Regions from separate parts of the Streptomyces flavalbus genome, predicted to be linked through region 1. Evidence: riboswitches for the same ligand, from Rfam matches in the RefSeq annotation. Region 1 holds a riboswitch; each other region holds the start of a gene.
What was found. Region 1 has a riboswitch for cyclic di-AMP ahead of ACFQZ6_RS26540 (M23 family metallopeptidase). Riboswitches for the same ligand answer to the same signal wherever they lie in the genome.
Positions count from the first base shown of each region.

Region 1 (4,205 bases):
CCGGCTCGGCACGGTCGCGGGCCGCGCCGACGAACTGTGCCGGTACGCGGTGCTGTTCGGGGACCCGCAGCTCGCCCTGACCGCCGTACAGCGCGTCCTGGACGTGACGGCCGAGGAGGTACAGGAGGTCGCCAAGGCCCGCCTGCGCCCCGACAACCGCGCGGTGCTCGTCTACGAGCCCGTCGCCCCGGCGGAGACCGACACCGACGACACCGAAGCCGACGAGACCGAGGAGGCGGCCCAGTGACCGAGCTGGCCACCATGGAGTTCCACCCCCAGCCGCAGGCCGGTGAGCCCAAGCCGTGGGCGTTCCCGGCGCCCACGCGCGGGACCCTCGGCAACGGCCTGACGGTGCTGCGCTGCCACCGCCCCGGCCAGCAGGTCGTCGCCGTCGAGGTGCTGCTGCACGCGCCGCTGGACGCCGAGCCCGCCGGTCTGGACGGCGTCGCCACCATCATGGCGCGGGCGTTCTCCGAGGGCACCGACAAGCACTCCGCGGAGGAGTTCGCCGCCGAGTTGGAGCGCTGCGGCGCCACCCTCGACTCGCACGCCGACCACCCCGGCGTCCGGCTCAGCCTGGAGGTCCCCGCCTCCCGCCTGGCCAAGGGCCTCGGCCTGCTCGCCGACGCGCTGCGGGCGCCCGCGTTCGCCGACAGCGAGGTCGAGCGGCTGGTGCGCAACCGGCTCGACGAGATCCCGCACGAGCTGGCCAACCCCTCCCGGCGGGCCGCCAAGGAGCTGTCCAAGGAGCTGTTCCCGGCCGACTCGCGCATGTCGCGCCCGCGCCAGGGCACCGAGGAGACCGTCGCCGCCATCGACTCCGCGGCCGTACGCGCCTTCTACGAGCGGCACGTCCGCCCCGCCACCGCCACGGCGGTCGTCGTCGGTGACCTCACCGGCATCGACCTGGACGCCCTGCTCGGCGACACCCTCGGCGCCTGGACCGGCGCCCCGGCCAAGCCCCGCCAGGCGCCCCCGGTGACCGCCGACGACACCGGCCGCGTCGTCATCGTGGACCGCCCCGGCGCCGTCCAGACGCAGTTGCTGCTCGGCCGCGTCGGCCCCGACCGGCACGACCGCGTCTGGCCCGCGCAGGTGCTCGGCACGTACTGCCTGGGCGGCACCCTCACCTCCCGCCTGGACCGCGTCCTGCGCGAGGAGAAGGGGTACACCTACGGCGTACGGGCGTTCAGCCAGGTGCTGCGCTCCGCCCCCGACGGCACCGGCGCCGCGATGCTCGCCATCAGCGGCTCGGTCGACACGCCCAACACCGGCCCCGCGCTCCAGGACCTGTGGACGGTGCTGCGCACCCTCGCCGAGGGTGGGCTGACCGACGCCGAGCGGGACGTCGCCGTGCAGAACCTCGTCGGGGTGGCCCCGCTGAAGTACGAGACCGCGGCGGCCGTCGCGAGCACCCTGGCCGACCAGGTCGAGCAGCACCTGCCCGACGACTACCAGGCCACGCTGTACCGGCAGCTCGCCGCGACCGGCACGGTGGAGGCCACCGCGGCGGTCGTGAACGCCTTCCCGGTGGATCGCCTCGTGACGGTCCTCGTGGGCGACGCGGCGCAGATCAGGGAGCCCGTCGCGGCGCTCGGCATCGGCGAAGTCACCGTCGTGTCCGCCGAGTAGCGGCACGCGCGCGTGGGAGCCCTGGTGACCGATCCGTCACCAGGGCTCCTCTATACCCGGCTTATGCCCGTTTTCGTAGGAAGACTGGCTGTCTGCCCTGTGGGATGCGCTACAAAAACCGGGTTCTGTTTGGGAATTGAAAGCCGTCCCGCTTAGCGTCATCCGGGCTGTCCGTCAGGCAGTGCGCCGCGCCCGCGGCACCGGACAGTCATCGCCGAGTCCCCGTACGGCGCGAGCCAGGGGAGCCGGGGACCCAACCACACAGTCCCTGGGGTGAATCGGACGCCCGCGCGTGCCGCGAGGGGGCCCGTAGGAGACCTTCCTGCTCCGAACCCGTCAGCTAACCCGGTAGGCGAGAGGGAAGGAAAGGACCAGCCACTCCATGGCGTTCACCCGCCCCGTCGGGAAGCACCGCCGTACCGGCCGCACCAAGCGCACCACCGCCCACGCGGCGGGCGTCGCGGCCCTCACCACCACCGGCGTCGTCGGCACCCTGGCCGCCGCCCCGGCCCTCGCCGCCGAGCCCGTCGCGCAGCAGACCGGGCTCACCCCCGTCGTCAGCATCAACGACACCGTGGCCCAGCGGGTGGACGCCCAGGCCGCCGCGCAGCAGCAGGCCGCCGAACTCGCCGAGGCCAAGCGCGAGGCGCAGGAGGCCGCGCGCGAGCAGGCCGCCGCCGCGGCCAAGAAGGCCCGCGCGGCCAAGGAGCGCGCCGCCCGCGAGGCCGAGCGCAAGCGCCTGAACACCTACGTGTCGCCGATCTCCGGCTCCTATGTCTCCACCGGCTACCGCTCCGGCGGCGCCCTGTGGTCCTCCGGCAGCCACACCGGCATCGACTTCCACGCCGCCAGCGGCACCGCCGTGCACGCGGTCGGCTCCGGCACCGTCGTCGAGGCGGGCTGGGCCGGGGCGTACGGCAATCAAGTAGTGATCAAGATGGTGGACGGCACGTACACCCAGTACGGCCACCTGTCGTCCATCGCCGTCTCGGTGGGCCAGACGGTCACCCCGGGGCAGCAGATCGCCCTGTCCGGCGCCACCGGCAACGTCACCGGACCGCACCTGCACTTCGAGGCGCGCACGTCCGCCGACTACGGCACGGACATCGACCCGCTCGCGTACCTGCGCGCGCACGGCGTGAGCGTGTAGCACCACCAGGCACCGCCAGGCACCGCCAGGCTTCGGCCCACCCACCCCGCCCCGGCCCACGAGCCGGGGCTTTCGGTGTTTCAGGGGCTCGTTTGTCCAAAAAATATCCATGGTTTCCAGGCCGCCGTCGGAAATTCCGGCTCATTGCAATAGAGTCACTGAACACACGTCAATCGTCGACGTTTCACGGGGATTAAGACGGAGGTCGGTCATGCGTATTCCGGCGCACTCGGTGTGCACGGCGATCCGGGACGACATCGTCGCGGGTGTCTACGAGCGCGGCAGCCGGCTCACCGAGGAACTGCTCGCCCGCCGCTACGGCGTCTCCCGCGTCCCCGTCCGGGAGGCCCTGCGCACCCTGGAGGCGGAGGGCTTCGTGGTGACCCGGCGGCACGCGGGCGCGTGCGTCGCCGAGCCGACCGAGCAGGAGGCCTCCGACCTGCTGGAGATGCGGATGCTCCTGGAGCCGCTCGCCGCCTCCCGGGCCGCCCAGCGGCGCACCGAGGCCCATCTGAAGGTGCTGCGCGGGCTGGTCAGGCTGGGCCAGGAGCGGGCCAGGCGGGGCAACAGCGACGATCTGCGCTCCCTGGGCGGCTGGTTCCACGAGACGCTCGCCCAGGCGTCCGGCAGCCCCGCCCTGATCGCCATGCTGACCCAGTTGCGGCACAAGATCGCCTGGATGTACACCGTGGAGGTGCCCGCCGGGCCGGTGGAGTCCTGGGCGGAGCACGGCGCCATCGTGGACGCGGTGGCGCGCGGCGACGCGGAACGCGCGCGTGCGCTCACCGCCCTGCACACCGAGCGCGCGACCGGCGCGCACCGGCTGCGCTTCACCGTGGGCGCCGACCGCGCGGAACGTGTGAGGACTTCGCAACATCCCGTAAACATGCCGAGCCTGCGGCATTAACACGGGCGCCGTATACAAAGAGGGGATATTCGGTGGGGGCTCTTTCTGCTGCCCTTTTCCGACCGTGAACGTGCGCGTTAATTATCGCCCATGGGTAAATGCGGGCACGAAAACGTGGAGACTGGAAAAAACGGTGGAGCCGCGCCGCCCGGAATGGGCGACGCGGCTCCACCGCGTGCTGTCGAGCGCCGGTCAGACCGTCTCGGGCAGCTCTTCCAGGCCCTCGGCGACCAGCTTGGCCAGCCGGTCGAGAGCGGCGTCCGCGCCCTCGGCGTCGGACGCGAGGACGATCTCCTCGCCGCCCTGCGCGCCCAGACCCAGGACGGCCAGCATGGAGGCCGCGTTGACGGGGGTGCCCCGGCCTTGGCGATCGTCATCGGGACGCCTGCGGCCGTGGCGGCTCGGACGAAGATGGAGGCGGGGCGGGCGTGGAGGCCCTCGGCCCAGCCGACGTTGACGCGGCGCTCAGCCATGTGATGCTGCCCTTCGTGTTCAGGGTTGTCTAGACCAGTGTCC
Region 1 covers NZ_JBHTEB010000001.1:5,917,315-5,921,519, forward strand. The annotation lists gene ACFQZ6_RS26530 (M16 family metallopeptidase) at 1-247, shown strand, start outside; gene ACFQZ6_RS26535 (M16 family metallopeptidase) at 244-1,632, shown strand; cyclic di-AMP (ydaO/yuaA leader) riboswitch at 1,835-2,002, shown strand; gene ACFQZ6_RS26540 (M23 family metallopeptidase) at 2,015-2,782, shown strand; gene ACFQZ6_RS26545 (GntR family transcriptional regulator) at 2,994-3,689, shown strand; partial or broken gene ACFQZ6_RS26550 (HPr family phosphocarrier protein) at 3,882-4,162, opposite strand.

Region 2 (4,205 bases), 1.3 Mb from region 1:
CCAGGTCGCCGAGGTCGGGCAGCCCCAGATCGGTGGTGATCTTCACCGTGCCGGAGAGCTGCTGCACGTCCGACTTGGCGATCTTCTCTATGAGTTCCTGTGCGCTGATCTTGGGGAGGTCCGGGCTGCCGGAGTCGGCGAGCGCCGGGACGAGCCCGATGGTCGCCGCGGCCACCCCCGTCACCGCGACCGGGACCACGTACCGCGCGGCCCTGCGCCGCGCCCCGCGCGCGTCGTCCTCCCGCGCGTCCCGCGCCGCGGTCGTGTTGTCGTCGGATGCGTACGGTGCCATGTCTGCCTTACCTCTCGCGTCGGCGGCGGCTGTCCGTCTCGTCACGTCCTGGTCGCGCTGTACCCCGAGCCGCCATTCTCACCCGAATTGGTGAGGAGTGGTGTTTTCCGTGGTGTCCATCTGACCAAATCGGCCCACGGGATACGTCACCCCACGGAGCCAACTCCGCGTACTGCTCGGGTATGACGCGAGACGCCCCCGTGTGCACCCACCCGTAGGGGTCCTGATCAGCTTTCAGACGCACTACGCCGACTGGAGGTACGCCTAGGGGAGCGCGGCAGGGGGACACGACGGACCGCCGCCACCCCCATGAGACGGATACGACACCTGCGAGCACCTCCGCCAGGCGGACGGGACACCCGCGGTCCCCCGCCAGGCGGACAGGACCCCGCGGTCACCCCGCCCGGTGCACCACCGCGTCGCACAGCTCGGTCAGCGCCGCCTTGGCGTCGCACTCCCGCAGCGGCAGCAGAGCCGCCCGCGCCTCCTCCGCGTACCGCACGGTGTCGCGCCGCGCCTGCTCCAGCGCGGGGTGGGCGCGCAGCGCCGTCAGGGCGCGCTGGTGCTGGTCGTCGTCGGTGAGGTCGGAGTCGAGCAGCTTGCACAGGGCGAGGTCCTCCTCCAGCCCCAGCCGGGCGGCGCGCTCCCGCAGCCGCAGCACGGGCAGGGTGGCGATGCCCTCGCGCAGGTCGGTGCCCGGCGTCTTGCCGGACTCGTGGGAGTCGGAGGCGATGTCCAGGACGTCGTCCGCGAGCTGGAAGGCGACGCCGAGCCGCTCGCCGTACTGGGTGAGGACGTCGATGACCGTCTCGTCGGCGCCGGACATCATCGCGCCGAACCGGCAGGCGACCGCGACCAGCGAGCCGGTCTTGCCGGAGAGGACGTCGAGGTAGTGGTCGACCGGGTCACGCCCGTCGGTGGGGCCCGCGGTCTCCAGGATCTGTCCGGTCACGAGCCGCTCGAACGCCTCGGCCTGCACCCGCACCGCCTCCGGACCGAGGTCGGCCAGGATGTGCGAGGCGCGGGCGAAGAGGAAGTCGCCCGTGAGGACCGCGACGGAGTTGCCCCAGCGGGTGTTCGCGCTCGGCACGCCGCGCCGTACCGCCGCCTCGTCCATCACGTCGTCGTGGTACAGCGTCGCCAGGTGGGTCAGCTCCACGACCACCGCGGAAGGCACGATTCCGGGCGCGTAGGGGTCGCCGAACTGAGCCGCGAGCATCACCAGCAGTGGCCGGAAACGCTTCCCGCCCGCCCGCACGAGGTGCTGGGCGGCGCCGGTGATGAAGGGGACCTCACTCTTGGTTGCCTCAAGCAACCCTTCCTCGACGGCCGCCAGCCCAGCCTGGACATCGGCCTCCAGGGCCTGGTCCCGCACGCTCAGCCCGAATGGCCCGACGACGGTCACGAGGGGTCTCCTGTCTGCTGGTGTCCACCGGCGATTACGCGGTTTGTCGATACGTCGCTGCCTTCACTCAAGTCAGCGTATCCGGTCATGTTTCGATCACCGAGGGCGCCCACCGTTGCGGCACGGGCGGTATCGGATCGCGGTCGGTATGTTTTTGATCATTCGATACGAGTGGATATGGGGGCTAAGTGAGTGAATGCAACGGGATGCACCTGAACGTGGCGCGCTGCGCCCCCTTGATCGCCATGATGGCATGAACACGCTTTCCCCCTCGGACACCTCCCCGGGTGGCCAATACGACAACGACGCACCCCTCGGGAGGGGTTCCACATTCACCGGGACATCACCCCCTCCGCGGGGACGAGTTGGCGGTAATGCCCGTTTTGCGACTCTTGTTGACACCCGTGACTTGCCTCACCCCGACCCCGTGGACAGACCCGCGACCCACCACCGCCAACCCCACCCGAACCCCCGCCCCTCCCCCGGCAGTTGAATCTGTGCGACCGCAAAGGATCAAGTGCCCCGAAATCACCTGATCAAGGTCGAACCCACACCGAACCATGTGATGAGCGATTCCCACACTTGTTTCCGACATGTGCTCTCGCATACGTTCCCGGCCTGTCGGGCGGACGCCGAATCCTGCCACCGCCCCGGCAACCCACTGACTGACTCATCCATGGCAGGAGCGGGGGACCCAGGTAAGTCGCCGGGCCGCGACGCGTACGACGTCACACGACGCCGTACGTCGCCACGGCACGGCTCGGGGTGAAGCCGTACCCGCGCAGGGCACGGCCGGGCAGCTCCCGCCCGAACCCGACAGCTCACCTCGCAGGCGCCGGAGAGGACGTTCACCATGCCCGCAGACGGCCAGCCCCGCCGTGCCCGCACCACCCGCCTCGCCCGCACGATCGCCCTCGCCAGCACCGGCGCGGCCGTGCTCGCGCTGCCGCTGATCGGCGCGACCAGCGCCTCCGCGCACACCACGACGGCCGCCACCACCGCGACCACGACCGCCTCGGCCGTTGCATACCCGGACAACCTGGACGGGTGGATCCGCGAGTCGCTCGCCGTCATGGCCCAGCACGGCATCCCCGGCAGCTACGACGCCATCTACCGCAACGTGATGCGCGAGTCGTCCGGCAACCCGGCCGCCATCAACCTCTGGGACTCCAACGCCGCCGCGGGCACCCCCTCCAAGGGCCTGCTCCAGGTCATCGACCCGACCTTCGCCGCGTACCACGTGCCCGGCACCGCGTACAACCCGTACGACCCGGTCGCGAACATCACCGCCGCCTGCAACTACGCCGCCGCGCGGTACGGCTCGATCGACAACGTCTTCGGGGCGTACTGAGCACCCGGCCGCGGCCACGGCATCGCGGCCCGGCCCGCGTCAGCCCTGTGAGCAGAGGCGTTCGAGGACGACGGCGACGCCGTCGTCCTCGTTCGACAGGGTGACCTCGTCCGCGACCGCCTTGAGTTCCGCGTGGGCGTTGGCCATGGCGACGCCGTGGCCCGCCCAGTCGAACATCGGGATGTCGTTGGGCATGTCCCCGAAGGCGATCGTGTCCCGCGGGCGCAGCCCGAGGTGCCCGGCGGCCAGCGCCAGACCGGTCGCCTTGGTGACACCGCACGGCTGGAGTTCCACCGTCCCCGGCCCCGACATGGTGACCGTCGCCAGCGAGCCCACCACGGCGCGGGCCACCGACGCCAACTCGTCGTCCGACAGGGTGGCGTGGCGCAGCAGCACCTTGCTGATGGGCGCGCACCACAGGTCGTCGCGCCGGTCGACCCGCACCGCGGGCAGGGTGGGGTGCGGCATCTCGTAGCCCGGTTCGATGAGCGTGAGCCCCTCGACACCGTCCTGGTCGACCGCCGCGTGGACCTGGCCCACCTCCGCCTCGATCTTGCCGAGCGCGGTCTCGGCCAGCTCCCGGTCCAGGGTGACGGACCACAGCAGACGGTCCGCGCCCGCGTCGTACAACTGCGCGCCCTGCCCGCACACCGCGAGCCCCGTGCTGCCGAGGAACTCCAGCAGCGGGCGCACCCTGGGCGCTGGTCGTCCCGTCACCACCAGATGCTGGGCACCCGCCGCGGCCACCCGCGCGAGCGCGCTGAGCGACCGGTCGGAGAAGGTGTCGTCGCCGCGGAGCAGCGTGCCGTCCAGGTCGGTGGCGATGAGGGAGTACGTCGTGCGCTCGGCATATGCGATGGGTGCGGCCATGATCAGAGAATACGGACATCGCGCTCCCTTCGTTCACACCAGTTCCGGCCTCAACTTCCTTGCCCCGCTCCGTGATTAGGGGCCCCCGCCGGACCCGGCCCCCGAAGCCACCGGACCGGAACCGCATCTTCCAATCACCACCTATCGAACATTCCGATCTCTTCGGGCATATCAGACACTGCCCAAGACGGCCGCCTCAGCCGTAACGTGTGGCCCGACCACCTGAATGTGTGGCGCGCCCGCAGAAAGAGAGGCAGTACCCCATGCCCCCCTTCGATCTCCCCGAG
Region 2 covers NZ_JBHTEB010000001.1:4,661,451-4,665,655, reverse strand. The annotation lists gene ACFQZ6_RS21055 (LolA family protein) at 1-292, opposite strand, end outside; gene ACFQZ6_RS21050 (polyprenyl synthetase family protein) at 687-1,697, opposite strand; cyclic di-AMP (ydaO/yuaA leader) riboswitch at 2,354-2,547, shown strand; gene ACFQZ6_RS21045 (transglycosylase SLT domain-containing protein) at 2,551-3,048, shown strand; gene ACFQZ6_RS21040 (HAD family hydrolase) at 3,088-3,918, opposite strand; gene fahA (fumarylacetoacetase) at 4,182-4,205, shown strand, end outside.
Region 2: another riboswitch for cyclic di-AMP. It lies ahead of ACFQZ6_RS21045 (transglycosylase SLT domain-containing protein); the one in region 1 lies ahead of ACFQZ6_RS26540 (M23 family metallopeptidase).

Region 3 (4,205 bases), 1.1 Mb from region 1:
CTGCCACCTGGGCTGCACATCCTTTCCTACGGGCCGCGAGGAGCGGGGGGACGCGTCCGGCGGCGGCCCGCACAGGGGGAGTGGGCCGCCGCCGGACCTTCTCGGCGGGGGTGACCGCCCCGCCCCTGGCCTGGGCGGGTTGGGAGCCGGTCACCTGGGGGAGGACGCTAATCCCGGGTGTGTCCGCACGGTGACTCGTTGTCCGGAAGTGACTCCAGCGGACCGCGGGGCGACCGGAGATGACCGGGGTTCCCGAGGCGGGCCGTCGACTTCACGCGGTGCGCTGACCGATGTGGGGAACCGGGCGCCGACACGGCGGCACGGCTGCTATGGGCGCATATATGCGACGGGCGCCGGGGGAGGCCCGTAGGGGGTGGGCCGGTGTCGGGGGGCGGCCGGTGCGTTATTAGGCTCCGGCTCCATGGACGTACTCATCCACCTCTTCGTCGGTCTGCACGTCATCGGCATCGCCGCGCTGCTCGGCGGCTTCCTCACCCAGATGAAGGCGATGGGCCAGGGCACCGCCCGCTTCGTCCCCGCGATGCTGCACGGGGCCCTGACGATGCTGGTCACCGGCGTGGTCCTGGTCGGCCTGAACCAGGCCGACGACCGGACCCTCGACAACATCAAGATCGGCGTGAAGCTGGCCCTGCTGATCGTGATCCTCGGGCTCGTCTATGTGAAGCGGGACGACGAGAGGGTGGACAAGGGCGTGTTCGGCCTGGTGGGCCTGCTGACCACGGCGAACATCTTCATCGCGGTGCTGTGGACCTGACGGACCCGGCGGACCCGGCGGACCCGACGGACCAGGCGGACCCGGCGGAGACCTAGGCGGGCCGCACCACGCTGTGGATCGAGGACTCGCCGTCGTAGTAGATCGACTCCTCGCGGACGTAGGCGCCCGGCTTCGGGGCGTGGATCATCATGCCGTTGCCGATGTAGATGCCGACGTGGGTGACATCGTCGTAGAAGAAGACCAGGTCACCGGGCTGGGCGCTGGACAGGGAGACCGTGGTGCCCGCGTTGACCTGGTCGTAGGTGGTGCGCGGCAGGGAGATCCCGGCGGCGTTCCAGGCGGCCTGGGTCAGTCCGGAGCAGTCGTAGGAGTCGGGGCCGGTGGCGCCCCAGACGTACGGCTTGCCGATCTGGGCGCGGGCGAAGGCGAGCGCCTTCTCGGCCTTGGTGGCGTACGAGGAGTCGACGGAGGTGTCCGTCGAGGTGCCGGTGGAGGTGTCGGCGGAGCCCGTGGAGCCTGAGGTGCCGCTCTCCTGCTCCTGCTCCTGCGCCGCCGCGGCCTCCTCCTCCTGGCGCTGCTGCTCCTCGGCCTGCTGGCGGGCCAGCTCGGCCGCCTTGCGCGCGGCCTCCTCCTGCTTCTTCTTCTCGATCGCCGCGAGCCGCGCCTTCTCCTCGGCGGTCAGCTCCGACAGCAGGTCGCGCGCGTCGGCGAGCTTCTTCTGCACGGTGGACTTGGCCGTCCGGAGGTCGCTCTGCGACTCGGTGAGCGTCTGGAGGCTCTCGGTGGCCTCCTGGCGCTTCTTCATCGTCGCCGTCTGCTCGGCGAAGTAGTCGTCGACCGCCGACTTCTGGGTGCTGGTGAGCCGCCCCATGAGCTGGGTCTGGTCGAAGTAGTCCTGCGGTGAGTCCGCGAGCAGGAAGGTGGCGGTGTCCGGGGCGGCGGCGCCGGTGCGGTACTGGGCGGCGGCGTAGGAGCCGAGTTCCTCGCGCGCGTCGTTGAGCTTCTGGGTGCGCTGGGCGACGTCGTCGAGGAGGGTGTCGACCTGCTTGCGCTGCTTCGCGGTCTTCTCCTTGGCCGCGTTGTACTTCTCGGTCGCGGACTCGGCCTGGCGGTAGAGGTCGTCGACCTTCTTCTCGACCTCCTCCAGGCTCGGGCGGTCGTCCGAGGGGGCCGCGTTGGCCGTCTGGGAGAGCAGGGCCACGGAGGTGAGGGCGGCGGTGGCCAGGGCGGGGGTGCGGATACCGGCCACGCGGCTGCCCGCGGCACGTGACTTGCGGTGCGACGCCAAGGAGGCGACTCCTTCCATGTACCGCCTACCGAGTTAGCTGTCGGGTTCGGGCGGGTGGTTCGGAAGGGTTGCCCTACGGCCACTCCCTCAGGAGGAGTGAGCCGATTCACCCCGGGATCGGTGGGTCCCCGGCTCCGGCCACTGCCACGCGGGCACGCCGGACTCGGCGGAGGCCGCGCGGCCCGGCGACGTTCGCCGGAGGGGGTCGTACGGCCCGCTCGGCACCGTAGCCAACTCGTGTGGCGGCTGTGAAGGTTGGTGGGTGATATGCCCGATACATTTTCGTGACCTTATCCGGAACGTCGCTCACCGTGTCCGGGTGGCAGTGATCCGTGACAGTCATCCCGGGCGGCAGGGGTGCGGGGCGGTGCGGGCGCCGGGTCGGTGGGATCCGGCTCCGGTTGTCAGTGCGGCGCCCTAGACTCGGAGAGCGATGAGCAGCCTCTTTGACGACAGCTTCCTGGCGGACCTCCAGGCCCAGCGCGGCCCCGCGGACGAACCCCCGCCGCCGCCCGAGGACGATCACGTACCGGAGCCGATTCCGGACGATCTGTTCGGCGGGAAGTTCGACGCGCCCCCGGACCGGGACGCCTACTACCGCGACGGCGCCCCGCGCCCCGCGGTGGACACCGCCACCCTGCTGGCGGGGCTGAACGAGAACCAGCGCGCCGCCGTCGTGCACGCGGGCTCCCCGCTGCTCATCGTGGCCGGTGCCGGGTCCGGCAAGACCCGGGTGCTCACCCACCGCATCGCCCACCTGCTGGCCGAGCGGGGCGTCCACCCCGGGCAGATCCTCGCGATCACCTTCACCAACAAGGCCGCGGGCGAGATGAAGGAACGCGTCGAGCAGCTCGTCGGCCCGCGCGCGAACGCGATGTGGGTGATGACGTTCCACAGCGCGTGCGTGCGCATCCTGCGCCGCGAGAGCAAGCGGCTCGGCTTCACCTCGTCCTTCTCGATCTACGACGCCGCCGACTCCAAGCGCCTGATGGCCCTGGTCTGCCGCGACCTGGACCTCGACCCGAAGCGGTTCCCGCCCAAGTCCTTCAGCGCCAAGATCAGCAACCTGAAGAACGAGCTGATCGACGAGGAGGACTTCGCCGCCCAGGCCGCCGACGGCTTCGAGAAGACCCTCGCCCAGGCGTACGCGCTGTACCAGTCGCGGCTGCGCGAGGCGAACGCCCTCGACTTCGACGACCTGATCATGACGACGGTCAACCTGCTGCGCGCCTTCCCGGACGTCGCGGAGCACTACCGCCGCCGTTTCCGGCACGTCCTGGTCGACGAGTACCAGGACACCAACCACGCGCAGTACGCCCTCGTCCGCGAACTCGTCGGCCCGTCCGGCGAGGGAGAGGACCCGGCCGAGCTGTGCGTCGTCGGTGACGCCGACCAGTCGATCTACGCCTTCCGCGGCGCGACCATCCGCAACATCCTCCAGTTCGAGGAGGACTACCCCGACGCGACGACGATCCTCCTGGAGCAGAACTACCGCTCCACCCAGACGATCCTCACCGCCGCCAACGCCGTCATCGAGCGCAACGAGTCCCGCCGCCCGAAGAACCTGTGGACCAACGCGGGCGCGGGCGCGCGCATCACCGGCTACGTGGCCGACACCGAGCACGACGAGGCCCAGTTCGTCGCCGACGAGATAGACCGCCTCACCGACGCGGGCGAGGCCAAGGCCGGGGACGTCGCCGTCTTCTACCGGACGAACGCCCAGTCCCGTGTCTTCGAAGAGGTCTTCATCCGCGTCGGCCTGCCCTACAAGGTCGTCGGCGGGGTCCGCTTCTACGAGCGCAAGGAGGTCCGGGACGTCCTCGCCTACCTGCGGGTGCTCGCCAACCCGGAGGACTCCGTCCCGCTGCGCCGCATCCTCAACGTGCCCAAGCGCGGCATCGGTGACCGCGCCGAGGCCATGATCGACGCGCTCTCCCAGCGCGAGAAGATCAGCTTCCCGCAGGCACTGCGCCGCGTCGACGAGGCGTACGGCATGGCCGCGCGGTCCACCAACGCCGTCAAGCGGTTCAACACGCTGATGGAGGACCTCCGTACGATCGTCGAGTCCGGCGCGGGCCCCGCGACCATCCTGGAGGCGGTTCTCGAACGCACCGGCTACCTGGCCGAGCTGCAGGCGTCGACCGACCCGCAGGACGAGACCCGGATCGAGAACCTCCAGGA
Region 3 covers NZ_JBHTEB010000001.1:4,839,066-4,843,270, forward strand. The annotation lists gene ACFQZ6_RS21940 (C40 family peptidase) at 1-7, opposite strand, end outside; gene ACFQZ6_RS21945 (hypothetical protein) at 422-775, shown strand; gene ACFQZ6_RS21950 (C40 family peptidase) at 828-2,024, opposite strand; cyclic di-AMP (ydaO/yuaA leader) riboswitch at 2,032-2,203, opposite strand; gene pcrA (DNA helicase PcrA) at 2,458-4,205, shown strand, end outside.
Region 3: another riboswitch for cyclic di-AMP. It lies ahead of ACFQZ6_RS21950 (C40 family peptidase); the one in region 1 lies ahead of ACFQZ6_RS26540 (M23 family metallopeptidase).

Region 4 (4,205 bases), 950 kb from region 1:
TGCCGCGCGGCGGCAGCGGCGGCCAGGGCTGGTCCGGGTCGGCCGGGACCGGCAGGCCGAGGACCTGCCCGGCGCGCAGCGCCACGCGCGTGTGCCCCTCGGGGGACAGGTGCAGCCGGTCGTGGTCCCAGGCCCGGCGGTCCTGGACGGACCTCAGGGACCACAGGTCGAGGACGGGGCAGCCGTACCGGTCCGCGATGGCGCGCACATGTCCGTTGTAGGTGGCGATCTTGCCGCGCAGGTGCTTGAGGACGGGCACGCCCCGGGTGTCGAACCCGGTGGTCACCATCACCGTGCCCGCTACGGCGGTCAGCCGGGCGACCGCCTCCTCGAACCGTTCGGCGACCTCGTCGGGGTCGGTGCCGGGCCGCAGGATGTCGTTGCCGCCCGCGCAGAAGGACACGAGGTCCGGGGCGAGTTCGACGGCGCGCGGTACCTGGTCGGCCACGATCTGGTCGAGGAGCTTCCCGCGCACGGCGAGGTTGGTGTACCGGAAGTCGCCCTCGGGACGCCGGTCCGCGAGCAGCACCGCGAACCGGTCGGCCCAGCCGACGAACGCCCCGTCGGGGCCGGGGTCGCCGACGCCTTCGGTGAAGCTGTCCCCCACCGCCACGTGCGACCCGATCACTGATCTGCTGTCATTCTTCGAATCGTCTGCCACATCGGCCCATCTTTCCCCGTCGATTGTGACCTACGCGACCGTAGGAAAGGGTTGACGGGCGGTGAGATAAGCCACTGCCAAAACCTTGGTCAATTGCGGAATACGCCGACGGCCGGACCCGTGCGTGGGGTCCGGCCGTCGGCGCGGTCGCGGGGCTGGCGTCAGCCGATGGAGACGCCGTGCGAGCGGAGGTAGGCCACCGGGTCGATGTCGGAGCCGTAGTCGGGCGTGGTGCGGATCTCGAAGTGCAGGTGCGGGCCGGTCGAGTTGCCGGTGGAGCCGGACAGGCCGATCTGCTGGCCGCCGGTCACGGTCTGGCCGCTGGAGACGGACAGCGAGGACAGGTGCGCGTACTGGGCGTAGTAGCCGTCGTTCAGCTTGATGACGACCTGGTTGCCGTACGCACCGGCCCAGCCCGCGGAGACGACGGTGCCGGGGCCGACGGACTTCAGCGTGGTGCCGGTGGCGGCGGCGAAGTCGACGCCGGTGTGGTAGCCGCTGGACCACATGCTGCCCGCCACCTTGTAGCCGGTGCCGACGGCGGCGCCGTCGACGGGGGCGCTGTAGCCCGAAGCGGCGGTGGTCGTGGCGGTGCTGGCGGACGACTGCGAGGACTCGGCGGCGGACGACTTGGAGGACTGCGTCGACTGCTTCGGCTTCGCGGGCTGGGCGGGCTTGGCGGCCTTCGGGGCGGACTGCTTCTTGGCCTCACCCTGCTTGGTCTCGCCCTGCGCCGCGGCCTTCTGGCCGATGCTGAGCTTCAGCCCGGGGTGGATCAGCGAGGGGTCGTCGCCGACCGCCGCGCGGTTGTCCGCGTAGAGCTTCTTCCAGCCGCCGTCGACGTTCTGCTCGTCAGCGATCTTCGAAAGGTAGTCGCCGGCACGGACGGAATAGGTCCGCACGCCCGACTTCTCGGCGGTGGACTTCTTCTCGGCGGCCGACTTCTGCGCCGCGGGGGCGGAGTGGACGGCCTTTTCCGAAACGGACTGCGGGGTGGCGGCGTTGGCGCTGGCGGCCCCCATCAGGGGCAGGGCGAGCGCGGCGCCACCGGTACCGGCCACGGCGATGGAGCGGGCGATACGCAGGGACTTGGGACGGCGGTGCTTACCCTTGGCGGGCATGGCGAATTCCTCTCCTGCGCCTGCGAGGTGAGCTGTCGGGTGCGGACTGGAGATGTCCGGCCGCACCGAGGTGCGGCTGTACCCCAAGCCTGTTCCGGGAACCGGAACAGGCGGTCTACCTGTGGGTCCCCCGCTCCTGCCGGGTGCACGGGTCAGTTTGCGCGGAGTCCGGACGGCGGCAGGATTCGGCGTTCCGTCCGGGATCGGTGTGGAACGTAAGCGAGCAAGACGCAAACGGACAAGCGAGAGGTTCCACCCGAACGCCTTTTTCTTGATCCCTTACGGGAATTACCGGTCACCCTGAGTTGTTCCGAGCGGTGACGCTTTCCCTAAAAGCCCTTGAAAAAGCCCCTGATTACGTGAACATGACGGGCGACGGACGGTCACCGCTATGACGCTGCTCACGTGCCGGATTTCCAGCGTGCCGAATTCCGGAGCGAGTTGGAATGGAAGCGATTAATCCGGACAGATGACTCAGATGCGACGCAGTCGGAGAACTGCCGCATCAAGGTCACCGCGCAGCCCCAGCCGTATCCCGTGGTGCAGCAGCACGGCACCTCGGTGGATTTCGCCCGTTTCAGGGCATTCATAGGAGCTTGCCGGGTCCAGTCCGCGCAGCCGGAGCGCGGGGACCGGCTCGCCGTGGTGCTGCGCCTGGAGGCAGGCGAGGACGACCGTCTCGGCACCGCGCACGTACTGCACCGCGCTCAGCCCGCCCCGCGGCGGGCGCAGCCGGTAGAGGTCCCCGCGCTGCACCAGCGGCCGGATCTCCCGGTACAGCTCCACCCAGTCGCGGGCCTCGGCCAGCTCCGCCTCGCTCCAGCGGGTCAGGTCGCCGCCGATCCCCAGCACCCCGGCCATGGCGCTCACGAACCGGAAGCGCAGCGGGCTGACCCGCCCGTTGAGCTGCTCGTTGGGGCTGTCGGTCACCCAGGCGGCCATCACGCGCGCGGGGTGGAGCTGGCTGAAGCCGTGCTGGATGGCGAGCCGGTCGAGGGGGTCGGTGTTGTCGGAGGTCCACACCTGGTCCGTACGGCTCAGCACCCCCAGGTCGATCCGGCCGCCGCCGCCCGAGCAGGACTCGAAGGCGACGCCGGGGTGGGCCGCCCGCAGCCGGTCGAGCAGCGCGTACACGGCCCGTACGTGATCCACCCAGAGCCGCTGCGGGTAGGGCTCGCCGGGCCATCCGGCGTCGGTGAAGCAGCGGTTGAAGTCCCACTTCACGTAGTCGATGGGCGCGCTCGACAGCAGGGCGTCCAGGCGCTCCCACAGGTACTCCTGGACGTCCTCGCGGGCGACGTTGAGTACGAGTTGATTGCGAAACTCTGTCCGCTTACGTCCTGGTTGGTACTGCACCCAGTCCGGGTGCGCCCGGTACAGGTCGCTGTCCGGGTTGACCATCTCCGGTTCGACCCAGATGCCGAACCGCATCCCCAGCGCCCGCACGTCCTCGGCGAGCGGCGCCAGCCCCTTCGGGAAGCGGTCAGGGTTGGGCGTCCAGTCACCGAGCCCGGCGTGGTCGCCGGTGCGGGAGCCGAACCAGCCGTCGTCGACGACGAACAGCTCGACGCCGATCGCCGCCGCCCGCCGGGCCAGCGCCCGCTGCTGGTCCTCGGAGATGCCGAACCCGGTCGCCTCCCAGGAGTTGAACAGCACCGGCCGGTCCTGGTCGGCGTCGGGGATGACGTACGCCCGCTGGTAGCGGTGCCAGGCCGGCTGGCGCCGCCGAAGCCGCCGTCGCTCCACAGCCCGGCGAGGACGGGGCTCGTGTAGGACTCCCCCGCGGCCAGCCGCAGCAGTCCGGAGTCGTCGTGTCCGGCGCCGCCGGTGATCTGCACGCGCGCGTCGGGCAACTGGGCGACGCCGATCCGCCAGGAGCCCGACCAGGCGAGGGCGCAGCCGTACACCTCGCCGCGCTCCTCGGTGGCGTCGGTGTCCAGGGCGACCCAGGGCAGGTGCTGGTGGCCGGTGTGGCCGCGGCGGCTGCCGATGACCTTCTCGCCGTAGGTGAGCGGGGCTGCGGTGAGCCGGGACTCGGCGGCCCAGCGGCCGTGCAACTGGCTCAGCCGCCAGCCGTCGCGCTCCGGGAGCGTGAAGACGGCGGAGTCCGCGCGCAGCAGCTCCACGTCGGCGTCCCCGGCGTTGTCGACGGTGACCCAGCGCTCGACCACGTCGTGCCGGACGCGGTAGTGCAGGGTGACGGTCAGCCCGCCGTCCCGGAAGCGCAGCCGTACGCCGTCGGGGTCGGCCTCGTGGCCCTCGTAGGACCACTCGGTGCCGCGCCGCCCGTCGCCGGTGCGCACGGACAGGGCGGGGCGGGTGAAGCGGGGGCCGCCCTCGACGGGGTACTCCTCGCGGCCGTCGAGCCGGGACTCGAAGGGCCAGTGGTCCGGCAGCGGGCGCGCGGCGAGCGCCTCGGCGTC
Region 4 covers NZ_JBHTEB010000001.1:6,868,315-6,872,519, reverse strand. The annotation lists gene ACFQZ6_RS30675 (SGNH/GDSL hydrolase family protein) at 1-628, opposite strand, end outside; gene ACFQZ6_RS30670 (M23 family metallopeptidase) at 823-1,782, opposite strand; cyclic di-AMP (ydaO/yuaA leader) riboswitch at 1,787-1,940, opposite strand; partial or broken gene ACFQZ6_RS30665 (alpha-galactosidase) at 2,257-4,205, opposite strand, start outside.
Region 4: another riboswitch for cyclic di-AMP. It lies ahead of ACFQZ6_RS30670 (M23 family metallopeptidase); the one in region 1 lies ahead of ACFQZ6_RS26540 (M23 family metallopeptidase).